DNA from 3 places in the Pontibacter actiniarum genome. Region 2 is predicted to be linked to each of the others. Evidence: riboswitches for the same ligand, from Rfam matches in the RefSeq annotation. Region 2 holds a riboswitch; each other region holds the start of a gene.
The links. A riboswitch is a leader RNA that binds a small molecule or an ion and turns the genes downstream of it on or off. The one in region 2 is predicted to bind S-adenosylmethionine.
Positions count from the first base shown of each region.

Region 1: it holds a riboswitch for S-adenosylmethionine, as region 2 does, so the genes downstream of both, metH (methionine synthase) here and CA264_RS02380 (O-acetylhomoserine aminocarboxypropyltransferase/cysteine synthase family protein) in region 2, are expected to answer to the same signal.
Region 3: it holds a riboswitch for S-adenosylmethionine, as region 2 does, so the genes downstream of both, CA264_RS08695 (Na+/H+ antiporter NhaC family protein) here and CA264_RS02380 (O-acetylhomoserine aminocarboxypropyltransferase/cysteine synthase family protein) in region 2, are expected to answer to the same signal.

Region 1 covers NZ_CP021235.1:3,913,961-3,919,985, forward strand. Annotated here, with positions in the region: gene metH (methionine synthase) at 1-3,026, opposite strand, end outside; SAM riboswitch class I at 3,097-3,205, opposite strand; gene rpmA (50S ribosomal protein L27) at 4,200-4,469, opposite strand; gene rplU (50S ribosomal protein L21) at 4,541-4,849, opposite strand; gene CA264_RS16850 (ribonucleoside-diphosphate reductase small subunit) at 5,476-6,025, shown strand, end outside.
Region 2 covers NZ_CP021235.1:544,878-550,902, forward strand. Annotated here, with positions in the region: gene CA264_RS02365 (DUF6687 family protein) at 1-235, shown strand, start outside; gene xseB (exodeoxyribonuclease VII small subunit) at 415-678, opposite strand; gene xseA (exodeoxyribonuclease VII large subunit) at 671-2,230, opposite strand; SAM riboswitch class I at 2,604-2,713, shown strand; gene CA264_RS02380 (O-acetylhomoserine aminocarboxypropyltransferase/cysteine synthase family protein) at 3,006-4,325, shown strand; gene CA264_RS02385 (homoserine O-acetyltransferase family protein) at 4,333-5,394, shown strand; gene CA264_RS02390 (homoserine dehydrogenase) at 5,375-6,025, shown strand, end outside.
Region 3 covers NZ_CP021235.1:2,006,642-2,012,666, forward strand. Annotated here, with positions in the region: gene CA264_RS08685 (AAA family ATPase) at 1-432, shown strand, start outside; gene CA264_RS08690 (DUF58 domain-containing protein) at 432-1,763, shown strand; gene CA264_RS08695 (Na+/H+ antiporter NhaC family protein) at 1,865-3,205, opposite strand; SAM riboswitch class I at 3,446-3,548, opposite strand; gene CA264_RS08700 (N-acetylmuramoyl-L-alanine amidase) at 3,721-4,641, shown strand; gene CA264_RS08705 (DUF819 family protein) at 5,123-6,025, opposite strand, start outside.

The DNA of each region.
Region 1 (6,025 bases), 1.4 Mb from region 2:
GCCTCCACATTGGCAGGGTAAAAGCCAACTACGGCACGCGCCTCCAGCAACTGGTTGTCTACAATCTCCTGCAGCATCTGCTGCGCATCAGCAAACAGCTTGCGGGCCTCCGTTCCCAGTTCTGCATCATCCAGAATTTTCGGGTATTGGCGCTTCAGCTCCCAGGTATGGAAGAATGGTGTCCAGTCGATGAACGGCACAATCTCCGACAGCGGATAGTTTGTGTATACTTTGTTGCCCAGGAAGCTTGGCTTGGTTGGCCGTGTGGCTGCCCAGTCTACTTTATACTTATTGGCACGGGCTTCCCCTATACTTGCAAAGGCGCGGTCTTTGGTTCTGTTCAGGTGGTCTTCACGCAGCTTTTCATACTCTGCTTTTATCTCTGCAATATAGTTTTCGCGGTCGCTGCCTAACAAGCTGCTCACTACCGTTACGCTTCGTGAGGCATCGTGCACGTGCACAACTGGCCCGCTATACTGCGGCGCAATTTTCACGGCTGTATGCACACGCGAGGTAGTAGCGCCACCAATCAGCAACGGAATCTTCATGCCTCTGCGCTCCATCTCCTGTGCCACATATACCATCTCATCCAGCGAAGGCGTAATCAAACCGCTCAGGCCAATGATATCTACCTGCTGTGCTTCGGCCTCAGCCAAGATCTTATCCAGCGACACCATCACGCCAAGGTCTATCACCTCATAGTTATTACAGGCCAGCACCACGCCCACAATGTTCTTACCGATATCATGTACATCACCTTTCACAGTAGCCATCAAAATAGTGCCTGCTGTTGATTTGGATGTGTCTGAAGCCAGCTTCTCCGCCTCCATGAACGGCAGCAGGTAGGCCACAGACTTTTTCATTACACGGGCACTCTTCACCACCTGCGGCAAAAACATCTTACCTGCACCGAATAAGTCACCTACCACCGTCATACCGGCCATCAGTGGCCCCTCTATTACCTCAAGCGTTTTAGTGGCTTTCTGGCGGGCTTCCTCCGTGTCTTCTTCTATGAACTCTACAATACCTTTTACCAGGGCATGCTTCAGGCGTTCTTCTACTGGTGCCTCACGCCAGCTATTATCTGCCTGCGCGGCGCCCTTACCCTTTCCTTTTATTGTTTCGGCATAGGTAACCAGCTTTTCCGTAGCATCTGGGTGGCGGTTAAAGATAACGTCTTCAATCAGGTCGCGAAGCTCTGTTGGAATCTCGCTGTACACGCCCATCATACCTGCGTTCACAATGCCCATATCCATACCCGCCTGCACGGCATAGTATAAGAACACGGTGTGCATGGCCTCACGCACCACATCATTGCCACGGAACGAAAACGAAAGGTTACTTACACCACCACTTACCAGCGCATGCGGCAGGTTCGCCTTGATCCATTTTATCGTTTCGATATAGTCTACCGCATAGTTGTTATGCTCTTCTATACCTGTGGCTATGGCCAATATGTTAGGGTCGAAGATGATATCCTGTGGCGGGAAGCCAACTTCATCCACTAAAATGCGGTAAGATTTTTCGCAGATTTCTATTCTACGCTCAAAGGTATCCGCCTGGCCCTGCTCATCAAATGCCATCACAACAACGGCTGCACCATACTGGCGCACCTTGCGAGCCACCTTTTTAAAGTTCTCTTCGCCTTCTTTTAAGCTGATGGAGTTTACGATGCTCTTGCCCTGCACACACTTCAAACCTGCCTCAATCACACTCCATTTAGAGGAGTCGATCATGATTGGCAACTTTGAAATGTCGGGTTCAGAAGCGATAAGGTTCAGGAAGTTGGTCATGGCCTGCTCTGAGTCAAGCATGCCTTCGTCCATGTTTACATCGATAATCTGGGCACCACCTTCTACCTGCTGCTGCGCCACCGATAAGGCTTCCTCAAACTTTTCTTCTACAATAAGGCGGGCAAATTTCTTAGAGCCGGTTACATTGGTGCGTTCGCCAACATTTACAAAAAGGCTTTCAGGGTAAATGGTGAGGGGCTCGAGGCCGCTGTAGCGAGGGAGAGGAGCTACCGGGGTGGGAACGTGCGGTTTATACTTCTGCACTAAGTCGGAGATTACTTTGGTGTGTACGGGCGTAGTGCCACAACAACCACCCAGTATGTTCACCAGCCCTTCCTTTAGATATTCCTCTACAATCTCGCCCATTTGCTGCGCGGTTTCGTCGTAGCCGCCAAAGGCGTTTGGCAAACCAGCATTTGGGTAGGCACTAATGTAGCAGTCGGAGATACGGGATAGTTCTTTAATGTGCGTCTTGAGCTGACGCGCACCTAAAGCACAGTTAAAGCCAATGCTAAGTATAGGTGCATGCGAGATGGAGTTCCAGAAGGCTTCTACTGTCTGGCCAGACAAGGTACGGCCGCTGGCATCTGTGATCGTACCCGACACCATGATCGGCAGCGCTTTGCCACCATCCTGCACGTACTGGTCTATTGCGAAAAGCGCAGCCTTACAGTTCAGCGTATCAAATACTGTTTCTACCAATAGCAGGTTAGAGCCACCATCCACCAGGCCACGCACCTGCTCACAGTATGCCTCCACTAGTTGATCAAAAGTGATGGCGCGGTAACCAGGGTTGTTTACATCCGGGGAAAGCGAAGCGGTACGGTTGGTAGGGCCAATGGCACCGGCCACAAAACGCGGTTTACCCGGTACTTTTGCTTCTATCTCATCTGCTGCCTCACGTGCTAACCTTGCCGACTCATAGTTTAGCTCATATACTATGTGTTCCAGGTGGTAATCGGCCATGGCGATGCTGGTGCCGCTAAAGGTATTGGTTTCGATGATATCGGCACCAGCCTCTAAATATTCTGCATGTATGGCTTTGATAACGTCTGGGCGGGTAATAGAAAGCAGGTCGTTGTTGCCTTTCAGATCGCTGGCATGGTCTTGAAAGCGTTCGCCACGGAAGTCTGCTTCCTGTAACTGGTAACGCTGAATCATGGTGCCCATAGCACCATCCAGCACTAGCACACGCTCTTGCAGCAGTTTATGTATCGGATGTAATTTTGTCATTTCGGTGTCTTTCTTCTCTTCAGTCTTCTACGAGGCTTATCAAGAAGGACACCTATGGGAGGCAGGATCGCTCTTATCTTCCCTGGCAGCAGTTGCTCCAGGAGGGAGTTAGCACCAAGCTTTATACATGGTTGCTAAGACGTCGTCGGGCCCTATCCCTCAGTCTTTCTTGATAAGTGTAAGCAAAGTAAAGGTATATCCGTGGGAAAAAGAAATTTAGTTGCCTGAAATGTAGGCGATTTGTCTGAGCTGGCGTGGTTCTGTTTACCCACGGCTCCAGTTGGAAGCTTTTCCTCTGCTATCCTTTTGCTATCCTTCGGTCGCCATGCCTGCGGAACCGGAACAACTCTCATTAGAGAACCACTATTCCCAAGGCTGGTATGCTGCTGCCATCATTCAAGTATAATGTTGTTGTTTGGCTGATGCTGGGGTGCAAGTATAAATTTCATAGCGAGCGTCATCGCGCGGACAGGTCGCGAACTGTCCCTACAAAGTTTTGCAGGAGCTCCGTCAGCTTTGGCTACCAAAAACATTTTCAGCCTTTCCGGTGGCGAGCGCGAGCGAGGCAGCCCGAGACACGAGTAAGAGGGCCCCTATACCCGACAGGAAAAGCACCCGGCACGACGCGGAAAGACGGGCCCTCGCGGGCATGAGCGCTCTAAAGTATAAAGTGAAACAGTAGGTGTTTGGGAACTGGAGGGTGAACGGGAACTACAAAGAACAGCTTGGCTGAAGTTATAATTAGCAGATGCTATGCAAGTATAACTCTGTAGCTTTTAAAGCACGAGTTGCAAACTCGCGCTAGCAGGGTGGAAGTATAAATACAGCTAGCAGGGGCAGTTAGAGGCACAAGCGGACGCTTGCGCCAGAGAAGCAGTTTTGTAGTTCAGCTGTAAGTATGGCTTTGCAAGCCAGTCGAGTTACAAACTCGACATTATAGTAGGACACGAGTTACAAACTCGCGCCAGCGGAGGCTAGCGGAGGCTAGCGCAGGAAGAAAAGTAAGGCCAAGCCGGCGAGGCGAAAAGGCAGCTATGGACAAGGTATAGCCTAAAGCTCTGGATGCACAAAAGCAACCTGCCCATACTCAGCTAGAACACACTCCACAAGTATAAAAACAAAAGAGGGATGCCTTTGGAGCATCCCTCTTTCAGTATCAATAAAACCTAAAAATTAAGCTTCCGCCTCTACTTTAGGAATTACAGAAACGTAAGAACGGTTTTTCTTACCTTTTCTGAATGATACAACACCGTCAACCAGAGCAAACAGGGTGTGGTCTTTACCAATACCTACGTTTGTGCTTGGGTGGTGCGCAGTACCTCTTTGTCTTACAATGATGTTACCTGCGATGATGTCCTGGCCACCGTAAATCTTAACACCTAGTCGTTTAGAATGCGATTCGCGGCCGTTGTTAGAACTACCAGCTCCTTTTTTGTGTGCCATCTTTTTAACTATTTAACTCAGGTTAGCGAACTAAGCCTGAAAGGATTCAACGATTAATTTCTTCTTACTGCTTAACCAATGCTCTCGATAAGAACTTTAGTATAGTTCTGACGATGTCCTCTCGACTTTCTATACCCTTTTCTTCTCTTCTTCTTGAAGACATGAACTTTGTCAGCTCTGAACTCACCCAGGATTTTACCAGTTACCTTGATACCATCCACGAAAGGGGCGCCAACAGTGATGTTGCCGTTATCATCTGTAAGAAGAACATTGGCGAACTCAACGGCGTCACCTTCTTTGCCGGAAAGCTTGTTAGCGTAGATGAACTTACCGCTCTCTACTTTGGTCTGTTGACCTGCGATTTCTACAATTGCGTACATCAGCTTCAATGTATGTTTAAAGTTTAGTCCGCAAAAGTACGGCAACTAATTGATAATTGCAACGCCTTGTGCGTGAAAAAGTTCAGCGCCAACCCCATCTTTTACACACCTCTGTGGAAAACTGTGTTGATATCTAATCGCCAACTTTCAGCGCCTGTTTAAAACCCTCACAAACAACTACACCCCAGAACCTTACAGCAGAAGTGCCGCAGCCACCTTTTCCACAAATTACACATTTGCCCGTCGCCCGTTACACGCATTTCACCCCGTCAAGCCCTTCTTTCTGCTTTTTGCAGCGCTTCGTGTGTAAAACTCCCTTACCTTTGCACGGTGGCGCTTCACCAACCACCACACCTTTGCCATAATATTTAAATCTAAATATATAATGGAAAATGAATGTTGAAAACAGTGTGCATTAGCCCGAAAAACGGCCTAGAATAGCCGCCAGGAGGATGTGCATAAATTGAACAACTTTCACCCATGAAATCGAGTTCATTTCTATATATTTGAAGTCAGAATATTTACGGGCCAGCTGTTCGGGCAAGGCCAAAACATTCTTAGATATGGTTGGTTTTGAGTGCGCAGGCACACCCTAAACCCTATTAATTATTAAAACTTACGTGATTATGGAGCCAATACTGCAAGAGAACCCAAACCGCTTTGTGCTGTTCCCGATTCAGAACAATGAGGTATGGCAGATGTATAAGCAGGCAGAAGCCAGCTTCTGGACTGCCGAGGAGATCGACCTGGGCCAGGACCTGAAAGACTGGGAGAACCTGAACGACGGCGAGCGCCATTTCATCAGCCACGTGCTGGCTTTCTTCGCTGCCTCTGACGGCATCGTGAACGAAAACCTGGCCGTGAACTTCATGAACGAGGTGCAGATACCGGAGGCACGCTGCTTCTATGGTTTCCAGATCATGATGGAGAACATCCACTCCGAAACATACTCGCTCCTGATCGACACTTATATAAAGAAGCAGAGCGAAAAAGACCACCTGTTCAACGCCCTTGAAACCGTTCCGGCTGTGGGCCGCAAAGGGGAGTGGGCCCTTAAGTGGATCGAGAGCGAGAACTTCGCCGAGCGCCTGATTGCTTTCGCTGCGGTAGAAGGGATTTTCTTCTCCGGCTCTTTCTGCTCTATCTTCTGGCTGAAGAAGCGCGGTTTGATGCCGG
Region 2 (6,025 bases):
CCGCCGCTGGACGTACGATACCGTGACCGAAACCGGGCCGTTGCTCCGCCTCGACGGAGACAAACTAACCCGCTCCGAGACCTACGCCAACCCGACCGAGCGCGAGATTTTTACTTCGTCTATCCCCGTGGGGGAGCTGAAAGAGGAAGTGGTAAAGTACTACCGCGACGCCTACCAGGGCATTACGCCAAAGTATAACTGGAGCTGGAAAGAGATAAAGGAACTGAACCGGTAGGTGTATCCGGTAGATTAAACTATAAACGGCCTTACGCTGAGAATAATATCAGGGTAAGGCCGCTTTTAATTTCTGGTGCGGAGTGCTTTAGGGAAGTATAAGAGAGCCAGGGAGCCTCTGTAACGGCCATGGTGCCTCCTAGACCAGCACCTCCGGTTACAAGCCGGGGCCGGTGAGGGTTAAAACAAAGTGCCGCTGGCAGACTTACCCTCCTGTGGCTTTGCCGGTGCAGGCGTTTCGCAGTTCTCCTCGTTAAACACCTGGTCGATGGCTTTTTCGGCCTTGCGCAGCTTCTCTTTGCACAGCTTTATGAGCTGCGACGAGCGCTGTACTTTCTGGGTGAGTTCATCCACATCTACGGCGTCATTTTCGATGGCGCGTAAGATCTCCTCTAACTCCTGCGTTGCCTCGCGGTAGGTCATGTCCTTTAATTCCTTATTCATCTGTATCAACATTTACAACCATGCTGTGGAGGGTGCCGTCCTGCATCTTCGTCTCCACCACATCGCCGTCTTTCACGTCTTTTGTACTTTTAATAATCCTGCCGTTTAGGAGCGTCAGCGTGTAGCCGCGCAGGAGCAGTTTTTCGGGGTTGTTTGCCTCAATGCCCATCTCCAGCAGCCTCAGGCGGTGGTGCTCGTTGGTAAGCTTGCCTTTGGCGCCGTACTCCAGCTTATCGCTATACTTCGAAAACAGCAGCTGCTCTTTTTTAAGCTGATCGTTTGCCTCTGTCTCCAGGCAGTGCACCAGGTGGTTCAGCTCGTGCTCTTTCATGTGCAGGTAGCGCTGGCTTTTGCCCTCCACACACACCGAAAGCTCCTGCAGGTACCGTTGCCGCTCGTGCAGCAAGTCTTTTGTGCCGGAGCTGATGTCCTTCTCCATGTCGCTTACCAGGTGCCGTTGCGCCTCCAGGTATGACTTTGGCTTCAGGAGCAGCCCCCGCGACAGGCTTTCGAGCTTGTCTTTCCGGTTTTGCAATTGCTGTTTGGTGATGTTGTTGAAGCGCAGGCTCAGCCGCTCCAGTTTGTCACTGGTGAGTTTGAGCTGCTGTGCGGCAAACATCCGGATGCTGTCGAACATATCCTCCGCACTTTCCTCTGCCTCCCTGAACCTGTCGATCAGGAACCCGGCCACAGCGGTCGGGGTCTTGAGGCGGGTGTTGGCCACCAGGTCGGCAATGCTTTCATCGCGCTCGTGGCCGATGCCCGTTAGCACCGGCAGCGGCGAGTGCCCGATGGCTGCGGCAATTCTGTAGTCATCGAAGCAGCTGAGGTCCGTTTGGGAGCCGCCCCCCCGAATCAGCACAATGGCATCAAACGCATCGCTGTTGCTGCTAATCCGGGCAAAGGCCTGTGCCACCGAGGCAGGGGCCTCGTTGCCCTGCACCGTAGCCGGGAAAAGCGTGGTTTCGAAGTAATAGCCGTAGCTGTTGCCCGCCAGCTGGTGGATGAAGTCCTGGTAGCCGGCCGCCGTGCCCGATGAAATAACGGCTAGCCTCTGCGGCACCAGGGGCAGCTTTAGCTCTTTGTTTGCCTCCAGCAGGCCCTCCGCCTCCAGGCGCTTTAGGGTTTCCTGCCGTTGGCGGGCCAGGTCCCCAATGGTGTAGTTGGGGTCGATGTTGGTGATGTCGAGGCTGAGGCCATAGAGCTCATGGAAACGCACCGTTGCCTGCAGCAGCACCTTTAGCCCTGCCTTTAGCGGCTGTCCTGTTTTCTCTTCGAAATAGCGGCCCAGCATCTGGTAGCGCGAGCCCCAGATGGTAGCGCGCGCCTGTGCCAGCATCTGCCGCGCATCGTCGCCTTTGTCTACCAGCGTGAGGTAGCAGTGGCCCTTGCGCCGGTCTACGTTTACCTGCGCCACCTCTGCCACCACCCAATAGCTGTCCGGGAACGCCACCTCCAGCTCCTCGCGGATCTGCTGGTGCAGCTCATACAGCGAAAGCGGGGCCTGGTGCTCCTCGTACACTACCGTTTGGCGAATATAGATCTGGGACATGGTTCGACAACGTTTCTCTTCTCCTGCACAACCGGCAGAATACCGGCTCCTAAGCCTCGAAGATAGGACTTTTTAGCTAAAACTATTAGTAGCAGTTTCGAGAAAAAAAATCAGGGGCCTTAAAATTTATATATGTAATACTCTATGTTTGAGGTCGGAAGCCTTAGAAACAACGCCTTTTGGGAGCCGTTTTGGGCTGAGTAACCTGCCTCGGGATTTACCAGCTGCGCCTAGCCACTGCACCAAGTATGAATCTTCAAACCAAAGCGCCCGGTTACCACAGGATTTTCAAAAAAGATAAAAAATATTTGGCTTTTTAAAAAAGCGCCCCGTATACTTGCAACATCAAGTCAATACGCCCTTAGCGGATATTGATTTATAAAGAAGCGTGGAGAGACAGGCTCTGTGAAACGCTAGCAACCTAACCACCGGTGTTAAGGTGCTAATTCCTGAGTTCGGCAGGGTGCCGGACGAATATAAATTGATACGGTCATGAACAAGGGAATCAAGCCAACACAGTACGTATTATTACTTTCATCGGCAGCGCCTGAGCTGTCGCAAAACTGCTTTTTAGCTCCTGCTAAAGCTTCTGTCATGTGCACGCCCCTGTGTAGCATGCGCAGCTACTGTTGCTGCTAAACCACTCCGCTTTTCCGTTTTTTAACGCTGGGCCCTGCCGCAGATTTACCTGTAGCCACCGCCCCTCCGTAAGCGCCTTTGCGCCTACCCTAAACACAGCATACACCTACGTTTTATCTAACCTATACCATACGTCATGTCAAAATCACTGCACTTCGAGACACTACAGCTGCACGCCGGCCAGGAGATAGATCCAACCACACAGTCGCGCGCCGTACCCATCTACCAAACCACCTCCTACGCTTTTAAGAACGCCGAGCACGGCGCCAACCTGTTTGCCCTGAAGGAGTTCGGTAACATCTATACCCGTATCATGAACCCCACCACCGATGTGTTTGAAAAGCGCATCGCGGCGCTGGAAGGGGGAGTGGCGGCGGTGGCGGTGGCCTCAGGCCAGGCGGCCCAGTTTATTGCGCTCACCAACATACTGGAGGCCGGCGACAACTTTATCACCACCAGTTACCTCTATGGCGGCACTTACAACCAGTTTAAGGTATCGTTTAAGCGCCTGGGCATTGAGACGCGCTTTGCAGAAACCGATGAGGTGGCGAGCTACGAGAAGCTAATCGACGAAAAGACCAGGGCCATCTATGTTGAAACGATCGGCAACCCGCGCTTCAACATTCCTGACTTTGAGGCTGTTGCCGCTCTTGCCCGCAAGTATGATATTCCGCTGGTGGTGGATAATACCTTCGGGGCCGGCGGCTACCTGTTCCGTCCGTTGGAGCACGGGGCCAATGTGGTGGTTGAGTCTGCTACGAAATGGATCGGCGGGCATGGCACCAGCATCGGCGGTGTGCTAGTGGACGGCGGTAACTTTAACTGGGGCAACGGCAAGTTTAAGCAGTTCTCGGAGCCAAGCGAGGGTTACCACGGCCTTAACTTCTGGGAAGTGTTCGGGGAGGGCAGCCCTTTCGGGAATATCGCCTTTGCCATACGTGCCCGGGTGGAGGGGCTCCGGGATTTCGGTCCGGCACTGAGCCCATTCAACTCCTTCTTGCTGCTGCAGGGGCTGGAGACACTCTCGCTGCGCGTGGACAGGACGGTGCAGAATGCCCTGGCGCTGGCGCAGTGGCTGGAGCGGCAGGAGCTGGTGGAGAGCGTAAACTACCCTGGCCTGGAAAGCAGCCCCTATCATGAGCTGGCGCAGAAGTACCTCAAGCGCGGGTTTGGCGGCGTACTTTCCTTTAAGCTGAAGGGCGACAAGCAGCAGGCGGAGAAATTTGTCAACAGCCTGCAACTGGTAAGCCACCTGGCCAACGTGGGCGATGCCAAAACGTTGATCATCCACCCAGCCTCCACCACGCACCAACAGTTAAGCGATGCCGAGCAGCGAAGCGCCGGCGTAGACCCGACCTTGCTGCGGATATCCGCCGGCATAGAGCACCTCGACGACATTAAAGCAGATTTTGAGCAGGCCTTTGCCAAAGTAGAGGCTGAGCCCGCCATAGCCTAAGTATAAAATGCCAGAACACCACGTTTTTCACCATCAGCAAGAATTCAGGCTGGAGTCCGGGGCTTTGCTCCCTGGTTTCCAGCTGGCCTATACCACGTACGGCACGTTAAACCCGCAAGGCAGCAACGTTGTGTGGGTGTGCCATGCACTTACCGGCAGCGCCGATGTTACCGACTGGTGGGGCGACCTTTTCGGTGAGGGGAGGCTCTACGACCCGCGGGAGTGGTTTGTGGTGTGCGCCAACACGCTGGGCGGCTGCTACGGCTCTACGGGGCCGCTTTCTGTAAACCCCATTACACTGCAGCCATACTTCCATACCTTCCCGCAGTTTACGAACCGGGATGTGGTGCGTGCCTTTGACCTGCTGCGGCAGGAACTGGAGCTGGAGCGGGTGCATACCTTGCTGGGGGGCTCCCTGGGCGGGCAGCAGGCGTTGGAGTGGGCCCTGCTAAAGCCAAATGTGTTTGAGCGCCTGGTGCATGTGGCCAGCAACGCGCGGCACTCTCCGTGGGGTGTGGCCTTTAACGAGAGCCAACGCATGGCTATCCGGCAAGACCCGTCGTGGGGCAACAGCACGCGGGAGGCCGGTAAGGAAGGGCTGAAAACGGCCCGCGCGATCGCTATGCTCTCCTACAGGCACTACAATACGTACCACCTGTCGCAGCAGGAGCCGGGGCACAGCATCACCGATAGCTTCAGGGCCGCCAGCTACCAGGTGTACCAGGGAGAGAAGCTGGCAAACAGGTTTAACGCCTATACCTACTGGTTGCTTTCTAAGGCCATGGATGCACACAATGTGGGCCGCGACAGGGGAGGAGTGGAGAAGGCACTGGCGCAGCTAAGGGCGCGCTGCCTGTTTGTGGGGGTAGACACGGATCTGCTCTTTCCGGTGGAGGAGCAGCGTTTCCTGCATGAGCAGGTGCCGGGCTCGTCTTTCTGCCTCCTTCGCTCAAACTACGGCCACGACGGCTTTCTGGTGGAGGTGGAACAGCTGACGGATGCCATTCAAGATTTTTATCAACAGGAACAAGTAAAACAAGAACTGAACTATGAAAAGCAAGAGCGCTAAACGCATCGGTATATTTGGCTTCGGCTGTGTGGGCCAGGGGCTGCACGATGTGCTACAGGATAACCCGCACCTGGAGGTGGCCAGGATCTGCGTGCGCGACAGAGAAAAGCTGCGCACGCTGCCAAACGACACCTTTACCTATGACCCGCAGGAGCTGCTGCAGGACGAAAGCATAAGCCTTTTTGCCGAGCTGATCAGCGACCCGAAAGAGGCGCTGCAGATTGTGCGCCAGGCATTGGAGGCGGGTAAAACCATTGTGTCTGCCAACAAGAAGATGATCTCCGAGAACCTGCCGGAATTGGTGGCACTGCAGCAGGAGTTTGGGGGCACCTTACTGTATGAGGCGGCTGTTTGCGGCAGCATCCCAATTCTTCGTACGCTGGAGGCCTACTACGGCACCGAACCTTTGCAGGAGGTAAGCGGCATTCTGAACGGTTCTTCAAACTACATTCTGACCAAGCTGGATGCCGAAGGCCTGTCTTACGACGAGGCGCTGGCGCAGGCGCAGGCACTCGGCTTCGCGGAGGCCGACCCAACGCTGGACGTGGGCGGCTACGACGCCCTGCACAAAATCAGCCTGGTGGCCGCCCATGCTTTCGGGGCTGTTATTAAGCCGGAGCAGGTGCTGCGC
Region 3 (6,025 bases), 1.5 Mb from region 2:
GATTACCCAAGCCTGGAGGAGGAAGTGGCGATACTGGAGCTGCAGCACAAAGGCGCTGCGCTCAGGAAAGACCTGGAGCGGGTACAGCCGGTGCTATCGGCAGCGCAACTGCTGGAGCTGCGAAAAGCCGTGCAGGCCGTGCACCTGGATCGGAAACTGATCGAATACATCGCCCAGATCATCGGGGAAACGCGGGTGAACAGGTCGCTTTACCTGGGCGCTTCGCCGCGTGCCTCCATTGCCCTGCTCAACAGCGCCAAAGCAATGGCGGCCCTGCGCGGCCGCGGTTTCGTGACGCCGGAGGAAGTGCAGGAGCTGGCCCCGGTGGTGCTGCGCCACCGCATCCTGCTGACGCCGGAGCGTGAGATGGAGGGCATCACGCCGGATGAGGTCATCAAACAGATCGTTCAGAAAATAGAGGTACCGCGCTAGTGGCTTTTATCCGCAGTTTATACTTTACAAACCGCCTGTACCTGAACCTGGCTGCGCTGGTGTGCCTTTTTGTGGTGGCGTTTTTTGTGCCGGTGCTACTGGTGGTTGCCAAGGTCGGCACTGCGGTTTTGCTGCTGCTCACCCTCGTGGACCTGCTCATGCTCTACAGCAACAAAGCCGGGATGCATGCCAGCCGCTCCATGCAGGAGAAGCTCTCCAACGGCAGCGATAACGAAATACACCTGTACCTCGAGAACAGGTATAGCTTTGCGGTGCGCACGGAGGTGATTGACGAGCTGCCCTTCCAGTTCCAGAAGCGCGACACGCTGTTTCAGGCACAGATCCCGAAGGGCCGCACGCACATTATCCTGTATACTTTGCGGCCAACCAAACGGGGCAGCTACAGCTTCGGCGCGATCAACGTGTTTGCGATGGGCCCGCTGCGGCTTGTGAAGCGGCGCTACAGGTTCGCGCAGGACCAGGAGGTGCCGGTGTACCCATCTTTTGTGCAGATGCGGCAGTACGAGCTGATGGCCGTATCCAACAGGCTCCATGAGGTGGGGGTAAAAAAAGTGCGCCGCATGGGCCACAGCTCCGAGTTTGAGCAAGTACGCCCCTACGTCGCCGGCGACGACCAGCGGACGATCAACTGGAAAGCCACGGCGCGCAAAGCCGACCTAATGGTGAACAGCTACCAGGATGAGAAGTCGCAGCAGGTATACTGCCTGATCGACAAGGGACGGGTGATGCAGATGCCCTTCGAGGAACTCACCCTGCTGGACTACGCCATCAACGCCTCTCTCGTTATCTCCAACATCGCCCTCAAAAAGCAGGACAAGGCCGGCGTCATCACCTTCTCCGACAAGATCAGCAACATACTCCCGGCACAGCGCAAAGAAAACCAGTTGCGCCGTATTCTGGAGTTGCTCTACAACCAGAAAACCCTCTACCAGGAAACAGACTACGAGCGCCTCTACACCACGGTGCGCCACTCCCTGAAACAGCGAAGCCTGCTCCTGCTGTTCACCAACTTTGAAACCCTCAACGGTGCAGAACGCCAGCTCCCATACCTCCGCGCCCTGGCCCGGCACCACCTGCTGGTGGTCATCTTCTTTGAAAACACCGAGCTGCATGAGGTGCTGCGCCGGCCTGCCACCAACACAGCGCAAGTATACACCAAGGCCATCGCGCAGAAGTTCAGCTATGATAAGCGAAAAGTGGTAAAGGTACTGCGCCAGCACGGCATCCACACCATCCTCACCCCACCCCAGGACCTGACGGTGAACACCATCAACAAATACCTGGAGCTAAAAGCACGGGGCCTGATCTGATAAAAAAAGGGAGACAAAGCTTGTCTCCCTTTTTTGGTAAGGTTAGTAAAGTTAGAATAGTTGCGGATGTATTTAAGGTGAGAGTAATGCGTGTTTATGCGTTATGCCGCCACAGCGGGCGCAGCGGCAGGCTGCCTGGCCAAAAACCTGTCCACGAGTGGTGTGTAGATAGCCACCAAACTGAACAGCAGTAACAGGTACAGATACCAGGCGGAGGCCCAGAGGTCCAGGAAGCTCAGCTGCCCCTCGGTAAAGCTGAGCAGGATCAGGATCTGCGCGCCGTACGGCAACAGGCCCTGCACCACGCACGAAGCGATGTCAAGCAGCGCTGCGGTTTTGCGCTTATCGATGCTGTATTTCCGGCTCACCTCCTTCACCACTTGCCCCGTGACCACAATAGAGACCGTGTTGTTGGCGATGGCCGTATTGGTGCCGCCTACCAGCGCCAGTATGCCTGTTTGCGCAGAGCGGAAACCGCGGGTGGCTTTGCTCACGCGCTGCAGCAGGAAGGCAATTCCGCCTGCCTCGTTCACCATCTGAGCCAGGCCGCCTGTGAGCATGGAAAGCAGGAAAATCTCGATCATGCCTGTAAAGCCTTCGTACACGCTGCGGCCGAACGACAGCACCTCCAGGTGCCCCGTTGCCAACCCAACCGCCCCGGACGCCAGGGTGCCGACCGTCAGCACAACGAACACGTTCACACCGGACACGGCCAGCACAATCACAAGCTGGTAAGGCGCTATTTGCCAGAAAGAAGCGGCGTGCAGCTCAGGCAGCAGGTTTTCCGGCGTTCCGGCCGTGTTCCAGCCTGTAAACAGCAGCAACCCTATGGTTACCAAGGCCGCCGGGCCTGCAATCAAAATATTTACCCTGAACTTATCGCGCATGCTGCACTCCTGGGTTTGCGTGGCGGCAATCGTGGTGTCGGAGATAAACGAGAGGTTATCGCCGAACATCGCGCCGCCCAGCAAGGCTCCCAAAAGCAAGGGCAGCGACGTATGGCTTTGCTCTGCCAGCCCTACCGCAATCGGGCCCAGCGCCACAATGGCACCGACCGAAGTTCCTGTCGCCGTGGAAAGGAAAGCCGCCAGCAGAAACACGCCCAGCGCCAGGTACTGCACCGGCAGCACGCTGAGGCCCAGGTTAACGGTGGCGTCTACCCCGCCCACGGCCTTTGTTACCGTGGCAAACGCGCCTGCCAGCAAGTAGATCAGGCACATGGTAACGATCTTGGAGTCGCCGCAGCCCCGGATAAGCGCCGCCACTTTCGCCTCCGTAGAACCACGAAGTATAAAAAAGGCCGAAACAATGCCCAGCAAAACGGCCACAGGCGCAGGAAGTGCATAAAAATCATTTAAAAGGATGCCTGCCCCCAGGAAGGTAAGCACAAACACCAGGAAAGGCACAAGGGCCCATCCCCCTGTTTTCTGAATATGTTGCATGTATAGATGAAAGCGAAAGGCAGGAGCAGGTACCAAGTACTTGCAGCAGCCACGCCCGGTTAATGAAAAGAATGTACAGTTAGTTTTATCCCCTGCAGAAAAGCGACGGGGTGCGGTTCAGTGACCGAAGAAAAGGCTTACCCTCAACAGCAGTAACAACAGTAGCAGGCGCGCACAGGCGTTGCGGTAAAGGCACGGAAAAGAATAGCGGAAAGCTGGTGTAACAGGTGCATGAGGTTAAATTTATAGGTCCCAAACTGGGCAGGTGTTAGCACCTTTACGGCCGCGGCCGTGGTTGCTAGAGGTTCGCTGAGCCTGCTCTCTCCCCTCTTCTTTATAAATCTTGCATAAAGATGCCACAAAGGTAAAAGCAGCCGCGCGACAAAATCAAACCTTTTCGGAAACTTCTAAGAACATTTATATTCCAGTACGGCTATTATTCAGTGTCTAAACTTGCATCTGTGCCGAAAATCCGGCAAGTTTAATGTTCTGAAAAATCACCCAAAACAACCAATATGAAGTATACCGCTACTGCTTTTTTTGCCCTGCTGCTGGCGAGCGCCAGCTTTACCGCCTGTACCAAAAACCCTTATGCCAGCACCAACAAAGCGCACAAGAAACAGCTGAAGACCTACGCCAGGCAGCTCCGCACAGTTCCGGCCACTATCCCAGGCGAGGAGCGCCTGCAGCAGGGGGATTACTGGGTGGGCACCACCAACTTCAGCATGCGGCGCCCTAACTTCGTGGTAATTCACCACACGGCGCAGAACTCCACCGACCACACGCTCAAGACGTTTACGATGCCGAAGACCCAGGTGAGCGCGCACTATGTGATCGGCCGCGACGGCAAAGTATACCACATGCTGAACGACAACCTGCGCGCCTGGCACGGGGGCAACAGCCGCTGGGGCAACGACCGGGACCTGAACTCCTCCTCCATCGGCATTGAGCTGGACAACAACGGGCTGGAGCCTTTTTCGGAGGAGCAGATCAACAGCCTGCTGGACGTACTTGCCATGCTGAAGGAGACGCACGGCATCCCGGCCGCCAACTTCATAGGCCACTCTGACATTGCCCCGACGCGCAAGAACGACCCGAACCGCACCTTCCCGTGGAAGAAACTGGCGGATGCCGGGTACGGCCTGTGGTACGACGAGGGGGTGGTGGAGAAGTACCTGCAGCCGGCCGCGCCGATCACGGTTCTCGACAGCACCGGCACAAAACCTGCGCTTATACTGCAGCCGACCGACTCTGTTTCCACCATTCCTCCTCACTTTAACCCCAAGGACGCGCTCCGCATCATTGGCTACGATACCCGCGACATGCCAGCCGCCATCAAGGCGTTTAAGCTGCACTTTATCCAACACGAGGTAGACACGGTGCTGACGGCAAAAGACAAAATCGTACTTTACAACCTGTACCAAAAGTATTTGTAGCAGTTACTTCTTGAAACTAACACAAGCTGTGATGTGCAATTTGAAGCTTCCTAACGGTTGATTGAAGCGCACGCTTATCTCTCTACCCCTTTCAAAGGGGGCTTGGCAGAAGCTCCGTCAGCCGTGGCTATTGGAAATGATCCCAGTCTTTCCGTTGAGCGCCTTGTAGCTTTCCGGTGCCGCGCGAGCGGCAGCCGTTAGGCAGGAAAGATACACAGCGCGATGCGGGAAGACGAGGCCCCGCGGCCGGGAGCGCACCAAAGCTAGAAGTGAAACTTAGCAGAAGCGAACCTGAAGGATGAACAACAGCCAGAAAGTATAGCTCATTCCAAGTAGCAGAAAGCAGCGGCAGTTAGCGCAAAAAAAAATTGCACACACCAAGAGAATTTATCATACTCATCCACAGAAGCTCCAAAACAAACCGGCCCCGGCAGAAGATAACGATCTCCTGGCGGGGCCGATTCATGTAAGCTATACTTGCCTAGGCCAGCATGTTCCATACATACTGCAGCATCAGCCCGCAGAGGTAAGCGCCATAGGTGCCCACGGCATACCCGAGCACGGCCAGCAGCACGCCCACCGGCGCCAGAAACTTGTTGAAGGCCACCGCCACGATTGGTGCAGAGGCTGCCCCGCCGATGTTGGCCTGGCTGCCCACCGCCACATAGAAAAAAGGTGCCCGGATAATACGCGCCACCACCAGCATAATGATGATGTGGAAGATGATCCAGAGCGCCCCCACCAGGAACAGCTTCGGGTTATCCAGCACAGCGGCCAGGTCCATGCTCATGCCGATGGTGGCCACCAGGAAGTACAGGAAAACGGTGCCGAAGCGCGAGGCGCCATAGCTCTCCAGCTCACTGGCTTTGGTAAACGAAAGCACCAGCCCGGCCGTGGTGGCAAGGATCACCAGCCAGAAAAAGCCGCTGGTGATAGAGTAGGTTTCCAGCGCCGGGAAGTTCTCGGCAAAGTACGGCGCAATGATATCGGCCAGGAAATGCGACAGCCCTGTAAAGCCAAACGCAACCCCCAGCACGATCATGGTGGTAGTGGCGGTAGGGATAACGCGCTTGCCCGCCTGCAGGCCCTCCAGGCGCTCCTCCAGCTCCCTGATCGGGCGACTATCGGCGTTCAGCAGCTTGTCGATCTTCTCCGGCTTCTGCGACCAGTACAGCAGGAAGCCCATCCACACGTTGGCCACCAGCACGTCTACCGCAATCATCTGCCCAAAGGCTTCCTTGCTCGCACCGAAAACCTCCAGCATGGCCGCCTGGTTTGCGCCGCCGCCTATCCAGCTTCCGGAGATCGTGGACAGGCCTTTCCATACTTCATCGGTCCCGGTGTACAGCACATCCGGAAAGGCAGAGCCGACCAGGAACAGCGC